Regions from separate parts of the Methylomonas rapida genome, predicted to be linked through region 2. Evidence: predicted binding sites of a transcription regulator. Region 2 holds the regulator's gene; the other holds the start of a gene.

Region 1 (4,432 bases), 1.8 Mb from region 2:
CCGCGGGCAGTTTACGGATGATGGCATGGCGTTTGGCCATGCGAGAGACGCCGATGGCCAGCGTAATGGTGATCGCGGCCGGCAAGCCTTCGGGTATCGCGCCCACCGCCAAGGCGACCGAGGCCATGAACATGTCCAGCATCGATTGGCCGCGCCAGACGCCGACGGCAAAGGTGATTACGGCGCAATCGACGATGACCCACAGCAACAATTGACTGAATTGGCTGATTTTTTGGGTCAATGGCGTTTCCAGATCCGTAGCGCTGGCGATCATGCGATTGATCAGGCCGATTTCGGTGCGATCGCCGGTTTCCACGACGACACCGAGTCCGCTGCCATACGTGACCAAGGTGGATGAATAAGCCATGTTATTACGGTCAGCCAACACCGTGGCGGTGTCGAGTAGGCCGATTTGCTTCTCCACAGGCACCGACTCGCCAGTCAGCGCCGATTCGTCGATTTGCAATTCCCGGATTTGCAGTAAGCGTAAGTCGGCAGGAACCTTGTCACCGGACTGTAAAAACACGATATCGCCTGGGGTCAATTCGCTGGCCGATATCTGGCGCCGCTGGCCAGCACGCAATACCGTGCTAGAGATGTTGAGCCCCTGCGCCAAAGCATTGATGGCCCGCAGGGCATTGGCTTCCTGAATGAAGCCAATGATTGCGTTGACAATGACGACACCGAATATGACGCTGCTATCGACCCATTCTTGCAAAAAAGCGGTAATCGTTGCGGAAATGATCAGGATGTAAACCAGGGGTTGATGGAATTGCAGCAGAAACAGCAGCAAAGGGTTTTTGCCTTTGCGCGGTGTCAGTTTGTTTTGGCCGTAAGTTTCAAGGCGTTTTTGAACTTCCGTTTCGCTCAAGCCTTGTTGAGCTTCGACCTGCAACGTTTTTAGCAGTTCTTCTGCGGACAGACTGTGCCAGTCGGTTTTCTGCGGTTTCATCGTGGACTCCGTTATGGGTAAGACAACCTAGCGCTCATGGCTTGCAAGGTTATACGTATGTATCATGAATTTGAAACAAAAAATTTACACTTGTCTCCCCAATGCGGATGGGGTTATAGTCAATCTCAAGGTCAAAACCTTATTTTAAAAAACAAAAACAACAAATTGGAGGGGGCTATGGGTGGTGTAATTGAACTTTGGATTTGGATGCTGGTGATTGCCTGTTTTGCGTTCGCGCCGTTGGGCTACTTTATTTATATGTACACCATGAAAAATGGCGAACCGTTTGGCGACATCGAGCCGCATGGCGATAGTGAGTCGGCTGTTTTGAACGTGGCCGGCAAAGTGATCAACATGGCTAAGGGATTGATCGGCAAAAAATAATCGCTGCCGATCGCCAAAACCGAAAAGCCGGGAATTTCCCGGCTTTTTAGTATCCACTGCTTTATCGATTGCCGCAGGTAGGGCAGGCCGGATTTTTTTTCAGGCGCAAGGTTTGCCATTCCATTGTCAGGCCGTCCAGTAATAGCAAGCGGCCGGTCAGATTTTCCCCGATAGCCATGATCAGTTTCATCGCCTCCAGGGCCTGAATGCTACCTATGATACCCGTGATTGGCGCAATCACACCATTGCGGGCGCAGTTTTGTAATTCCTCGCCGTCGCTTTGATACAGACAGTTATAACAAGGGCTGTCGTTGATGCCGGGCGTGAAGACGCTGATTTGGCCTTCAAAGCGAATCGCCGCACCGGAAACCAGGGCCGTTTCGCGCTGAACACAGGCGCGATTGATTGCGAAGCGCGTAGCGAAATTGTCGCTGCAATCCAACACTACATCGGCGGTGGCCACTTCTTCAAACAATAACTCATCCTGCAAGCGCGCCTTGCGCGCATGCACTTGCACGTCCGGATTGATTTTTTTCAGTGTATTGAGGGTTGAAATAACTTTATCCAGCCCTATATCGGAGGTGTCGTGAGCAATCTGGCGTTGCAAATTGGTTAAATCGACTTGGTCGTCATCATAAATCGTGATCTGACCGACACCCGCCGCGGCCAGATACATCGCGGCCGGTGAGCCGAGTCCGCCGGCGCCAACGATCAATATCCTGGCATCGAGAAGTTTTTGCTGACCGGCAATATCGACTTGCGGCAGCATGATTTGGCGGCTGTATCGGAGTAGTTGTTGGTCGTTCATGGTGAAAGGTGTGATGAGGTCAATGGAGATGATGCCAAAGAGCTTGACAGAGTGCAAAACCCCGATATTATTAGCACTCATTGCGAGAGAGTGCTAATAACTTATTTGAACTTAAACATTAATCTACATTAAGGAGACATTGATGAAAATTCGTCCGTTACATGACCGTGTCGTCGTAAAACGTGTTGAAGAGGAAACCAAAACCGCTGGCGGTATCGTGCTGCCAGGTTCTGCCGCGGAAAAACCCAGCGAAGGCGAAGTATTGGCAGTCGGTGAAGGCAAAGCGTTGGACAACGGCCAAGTCCGCCCCATGGCAGTGAAAGTCGGTGACAAAGTGTTGTTCGGTAAATATTCCGGCACCGAAGTCAAAGTCGATGGTGAGCAATATATCATCATGCGTGAAGACGACATCATGGGCATTTTGGGCTAATCGCAACGACTGTTTATCAATTACTTAATCGTTAAAGGAACAAGAAATGGCAGCAAAAGACGTAAAATTTGGTAGCGACGCGCGCACATTGATGGTTGCGGGTGTAAACATTTTGGCTAACGCAGTGAAAGTCACTTTGGGTCCTAAAGGCCGTAACGCAGTTCTGGATAAAAGCTTCGGCGCACCAACCATCACCAAAGACGGTGTTTCCGTTGCGAAAGAAATCGAATTGAAAGACAAATTCGAAAACATGGGGGCGCAAATGGTGAAAGAAGTCGCCTCCAAGACTTCCGACGTCGCTGGTGACGGCACCACCACTGCGACCGTTCTGGCGCAAGCTATCGTCAACGAAGGCTTGAAAGCCGTTGCGGCCGGCATGAACCCGATGGACCTGAAACGCGGCATCGACAGCGCGGTAACTGCGGCTGTTGCTGCGATCGAAAAAGCGGCGACGCCTTGCAGCGACAGCAAAGCCATTGCGCAAGTAGGCACCATCTCCGCCAACTCCGACGAATCCGTTGGTGCGATCATCGCCGAAGCGATGGAAAAAGTCGGTAAAGAAGGCGTTATTACCGTTGAAGAAGGCACCGGTCTGAACAACGAGTTGGACGTGGTAGAAGGTATGCAATTCGACCGCGGCTATTTATCTCCATATTTCATCAACAAACAAGAAAGCATGAGCGTCGAACTGGACGATCCTTTCGTGTTGTTGTATGACAAAAAAATCTCCAACATCCGCGAAATGCTGCCGATTCTGGAAGGCGTAGCCAAATCCGGCCGTTCCTTGCTGATCATCGCTGAAGATGTCGAAGGTGAAGCGCTGGCGACGCTGGTGGTCAACAACATGCGCGGCATCGTCAAAGTGGCTGCCGTTAAAGCCCCTGGTTTCGGCGATCGTCGTAAAGCCATGCTGGAAGACATCGCAATCCTGACCGGCGGTACCGTGATTTCCGAAGAAGTGGGCCTGTCACTGGAAAAAGCAGACATCAGCCAGTTGGGTACCGCGAAACGCGTGCAAATCAACAAAGAAAACACCACCATCATTGACGGTGCTGGCGACGAAGGCCAAATCAAAGGCCGCGTGGCGCAAATCCGCGCCCAAGCCGAGGAAGCGACTTCCGACTACGATCGTGAAAAACTGCAAGAACGTCTGGCCAAATTGGCTGGCGGTGTTGCCGTGATCAAAGTGGGCGCCGCGACCGAAGTCGAAATGAAAGAGAAGAAAGCCCGTGTCGAAGATGCGCTGCACTCCACCCGCGCCGCGGTCGAGGAAGGCGTGGTAGCTGGTGGTGGTACCGCATTGATTCGTGCGCTGTCTGCTCTGGACGGCCTAAAAGGCATCAACCACGACCAAGACGTCGGTATCAACATCCTGCGTCGTGCAATGGAAGAGCCTTTGCGCCAAATCGTCACCAACGCCGGCGACGAAGCGTCCGTGGTATTGAACGAAGTCAGAAAAGGTAGCGGTAACTTCGGTTACAACGCGGCGACTGGCGAGTACGGCGACATGATCCAAATGGGTATTCTGGATCCTGCGAAAGTGACCCGTTCAGCGCTGCAAAACGCAGCATCCGTTGCTGGCCTGATGATCACCACCGAAGTTATGGTAGCCGATGCACCGGCTGATAACAAAGCGCCGGCAATGCCTGACATGGGCGGCATGGGGGGCATGGGCGGCATGATGTAATCGCTGCCATAAGCGCTGCTTAAACCGGAAGCCTCGGTGCCTTTTGGCACCGGGGCTTTTTTGTGCGCGTTTATTGGTGTTGGGCTAGACAAAGCCAGGAAAGTTTAGGCAGGAAGCCGGCGGTGGAGAAGAAGAGTTAGTCTGATGTTACTATATCCGCGCCTGACATGA
Region 2 (4,432 bases):
CCGACGCTCAAAATCTTGCCGAGATTGGCCAGTTTGTTATGGGCGTCGGTCAGAGCTTGATAATCGAAATTGTCCAGGTCCAGTTGTTTGAGCTCTTCCAGTTGATAGCCCAGCAATTCCTCGCGTTCGCTCTGATCGCTGCCGGCTTTCAATAATTGCTGCAAGGTCTTTTGCGTTTGTTTCCAGTCTTGGTAACAGGCATTGAGCTCATGCAACAAGGTCTGATTACCGGCGAATTCATCCAGCAGTTGACGCTGTTCCTCCCGATCCAGCAGGGTCAGGTGCGCATGCTGACCGTGAATTTCCACCAGCTGCCGGCTCAAGCCCTGCAAGGTTTGCAGGTTGACCGGGCGATTGTTGATGTAAGCCTTGGAGCGACCGTCCTCGCTGATGGTGCGGCGGATCAGGCAGTTATTCTCGTCGTCCAGTTCCTGCTCTATCAGCCATTGCTTAACCAACGGCGCCTTGCCGAGGTCGAATTCCAGGTTCACCTCGGCGCGTTTGCTATTGGGGCGCACATAACCGGAATCGGCGCGATCGCCCAAAGCCAGGCCCAGGGCAGTCAGCAGAATCGATTTGCCGGCGCCAGTTTCGCCGGTCAGTACCGACATGCCGGGTTCCAATTCCAGATCGAGGGCGTCGACGACGGCCAGGTCGATGATGTTCAGATTTAACAGCATAGTCAGGCGGTGTAACCGCTACTCCAGTTGAGTTTGCTTCTGAGGATATGGAAAAAATCGTGATCTTCGGGGTGCAAAATTTTAATGGTTTTGTCGGCTTTCCTGATGACGATTTTATCGCCGGTCAGCACGTCCGGTATCTCCAAGTGGTCGCAGGTGACTAGCGCGTTGATCTGCTTGGTCTGGCTGAAGCTAATGGTGATTTCGACATTGTCGTCGATGACCAACGGACGATTCGACAAGGTATGAGGATTCAGTGGCACCAATACCAAGGCATTCAGGGCGGGATGTAGAATCGGACCGCCCGCGGACAGCGAATAGGCGGTGGAGCCGGTTGGGGTCGCCACGATCAAGCCATCCGAGCGCTGGGTGTTCAAATAAACGCCGTCGATGCGGGTATCGATTTCTATCATGCTGGGCGTAACCCAGCGATGCACGACCACTTCATTGACCGCCGTTTGCTGGTGTATCACCTGACCGTCACGGACGATCGATGCCAGCAACAGCGGCCGGCTCTCGGTTTTATAGTGGCCGTCCAGAATTTGCTCCAGGCGGCTGGTCAGTTGTTGCGGTGAAATATCGACCAAAAAACCCAATCTGCCCAGATTCACGCCGACCAGGGGAATATCGAAATCGGCGGCGGCGCGGGCCGCGGCCAGAAAGGTGCCGTCGCCGCCCACGGCAATCATCAGATCGCAATGCTCGGGCAGGCGATCGATGTGCAGGCCCTTCACCTTGGCATTGGCGATGAATTCGGCGCTCTGGCTGTCCGCGAGAACTTCATGGCCGCGAGCGTGCAAAAAATCGCACAGCTCGGACAGTGTCGATGCATTGCCGGGATCGCCAAATTTGCCGAGGATGCCAATGCGGTGAAAGGGTGTGAGCATGGTTGAAATAAGTTAGGGTAAATGCGTCGGATTATACAAACAATTCAGGCCTGGGCGAGTAGGGAATCTAAAGGTTTGCTGGTTCGCCATGGACTTCATGCCGTGTTGGCCATCAGCGTAATGACTGCAGTCGATTTTTCCCGTGTTGACAAGGATTTATCTAGCTGATAGCTTTTGCTAGCACTCTAGTGTTTAGAGTGCTAGCTGTTATTATCAGGTGTCGGTGTGATAAAAAATCAGGATTTGAACGAAAGATCGCTTTATCTTTTAAAGACATTGGTCGAGCGTTACATACAGGACGGCCAGCCGGTCGGTTCCAGGGTGTTATCCAAAGATCCTAAGCTGAAACTAAGTCCGGCAACCATACGCAACGTCATGGCTGATCTGGAAGACATGGGCTTGATTCACTCGCCGCACACCTCGGCCGGACGAGTGCCGACAGTCAGTGGCTATCGTTTGTTCGTGAACAGCCTGCTGACCGTCAAGCCGCTGGAGTCGCAAGAGCTGGATCAGCTTCAAACCAGTTTGCTGGCCGAAAACGATGAACCCGCCGATGTGCTGAACAAGGCTTCCAAATTGTTGTCCGACGTCACCAAGATGGCCGGCGTCGTCACGTTGCCGCGTCGGGAATTGGTGGCGTTGCGGCATATCGAATTCCTGCCGATGTCCAACACCCGCGTGTTGGTGATTTTTGTCACCGACGGTCAGGAAGTCCACAATAAAATCATTCATACCGACAAACTCTATGGCCCGGCCGAATTGCAGCAAGCCGCCAATTATCTGAATAGCGTCTATGCTGGCCGGAGTTTGTCCAAAATTCGCGAACTGATTCTAAGCGACATGGAGCATGATCGTAATCAGGTCAATCAGGGCATGATCGATGCGATGACCATGGCGCAACTGACGTTTGCCGAAAAACCCAAGGATGATTATGTGTTGAGTGGCGAAACCAATCTGATGGGTTTTTCCGAGCTATCGGACATGGAGCGTTTGAAACAGTTGTTTGAAGCTTTCAGCCAGAAGCGCGGCATGATCCATTTGCTGGATCAGTGTTTGCAGGCGGAAGGCGTGCAGATTTTCATCGGCGAGGAATCTGGCTACCGGGCCTTCGATCATTGCAGCCTGGTGACTTCGTCCTATTCGATCAACGACGAAGTGGTCGGCGTGTTGGGCGTGATCGGGCCGACTCGCATGGCTTACGAAAAAGTGATTCCCTTCGTCGATGTCACGGCAAAATTATTGGGCGCGGCCTTGAATAGCAAATAAACGCCCCTATCGTTATACGGACCTGAAAATTACAACTTTGGAGTGAAACATGAGTCATCAGCAATCAAGCCACGAGCAGCAATCGGATAGTGAGTTAATCGCTGAAGTGCTTGAGCAAACCAGCGAGGCCTTTGCCGAGCAAGCCTCGGAGGAAAAAGAAACTACGGCAGCGACCGAAGCCGTCACTATCGAGGCTTTGCAGCAACAGCTCGAAGAGGCCAAGCAACAGGCGGCCGCGAATCTGGACAAAGCCATCCGCACCCTGGCGGAAATGGAAAATCTGAAAAAGCGCGTGCAAAAAGACCTGGAAGATGAACGCAAGTACGGGCTGGCCAAATTCGCCAAAGAATTGCTGAGCGTGATGGATAGTCTGGATCTGGGGATTCAGGCCGCCACTGGCGACAGTCCGGAAGTGGTCAAGCTGCGTGAAGGCAGCGAGCTGACTAAAAAACAATTCGAAACGGTTTTCGCCAAATTCAACATCGAAACCATCGATCCCACCGGACAGCCCTTTAACCCCGAATTGCATCAGGCCATGGTCATGCAGCCGAGTTCGACCATCGAACCGAATCACGTGATCACCGTGTTCCAGAAAGGTTACATCTTGAACGGTCGCTTGTTGCGTCCGGCCATGGTCGTGGTGGCCAAAGCGGAAGACAAACCGGCCGCCGACGGCACAAAAATTGATGAGCAGGCTTGAAATTAAAACAATCAACCGCATATCGCTAACAACTTTTTAACTTATCCCTATTCAAGTCTGGAGAAATTCAATGGCTAAAATGATCGGAATCGACCTGGGTACCACCAACTCGTGCGTGGCGGTACTGGAAAACGGTACTGCCCGCGTGATCGAAAACAGCGAAGGCGCGCGCACCACGCCGTCCATCATCGCGTTCACCGGCGACAACGAAGTCTTGGTCGGCCAGTCCGCCAAGCGCCAAGCAGTGACCAATCCCGAAAATACCTTGTTCGCGATCAAGCGTTTGATCGGCCGCCGCTTCAAGGAGGATGCGGTACAAAAAGACATCAAAATGGTGCCTTACAAAATCATGGAAGCCAACAACGGCGACGCCTGGGTAGAATGCCACGGCAAGAAAATGGCGCCGCCCGAAGTATCTTCTCGCGTGTTGATGAAACTGAAAAAAGACGCCGAAGCGTTTTTGGGCGAAGAAGTCACCGAAGCGGTCATCACCGTACCGGCTTACTTCAACGACTCGCAGCGTCAAGCCACCAAAGACGCCGGTCGTATCGCGGGTCTGGACGTCAAACGCATCATCAACGAACCGACCGCGGCGGCCTTGGCGTTTGGCATGGATAAACCCAAAGGCGATACCACCATCGCGGTTTACGACCTGGGCGGCGGTACCTTCGATATTTCCATCATCGAAATCGCCGAAATCGAAGGCGAGCACCAGTTCGAAGTATTGGCCACCAACGGCGACACCTTCCTGGGCGGTGAAGACTTCGACTTGCGCATCATCGATTTCCTGGCCGGCGAGTTCAAAAAAGACACCGGCATCGATTTGCACAACGACCCTTTGGCGCTGCAACGGCTGAAAGAAGCAGCGGAAAAAGCCAAAATCGAGCTGTCCTCTGCCG

The links. Region 2 encodes HrcA, which represses chaperone genes, less so after heat shock. Its sites were predicted from a motif close to TNTTAGCACTCNNNNNNNNNGAGTGCTAANA; they were not measured.
Region 1: groES (co-chaperone GroES) is a predicted target of HrcA. The motif match lies at 2,213-2,243, and genes of this name have one in related genera.

The regions. Positions count from the first base shown of each region.
Region 1 covers NZ_CP113517.1:3,802,602-3,807,033, reverse strand. Annotated here, with positions in the region: gene NM686_RS17940 (cation-transporting P-type ATPase) at 1-952, opposite strand, end outside; gene NM686_RS21745 (hypothetical protein) at 1,010-1,336, shown strand; gene NM686_RS17930 (HesA/MoeB/ThiF family protein) at 1,398-2,144, opposite strand; gene groES (co-chaperone GroES) at 2,287-2,574, shown strand; gene groL (chaperonin GroEL) at 2,621-4,261, shown strand.
Region 2 covers NZ_CP113517.1:1,044,463-1,048,894, forward strand. Annotated here, with positions in the region: gene recN (DNA repair protein RecN) at 1-680, opposite strand, end outside; gene NM686_RS04930 (NAD(+) kinase) at 683-1,567, opposite strand; gene hrcA (heat-inducible transcriptional repressor HrcA) at 1,793-2,833, shown strand; gene grpE (nucleotide exchange factor GrpE) at 2,883-3,533, shown strand; gene dnaK (molecular chaperone DnaK) at 3,604-4,432, shown strand, end outside.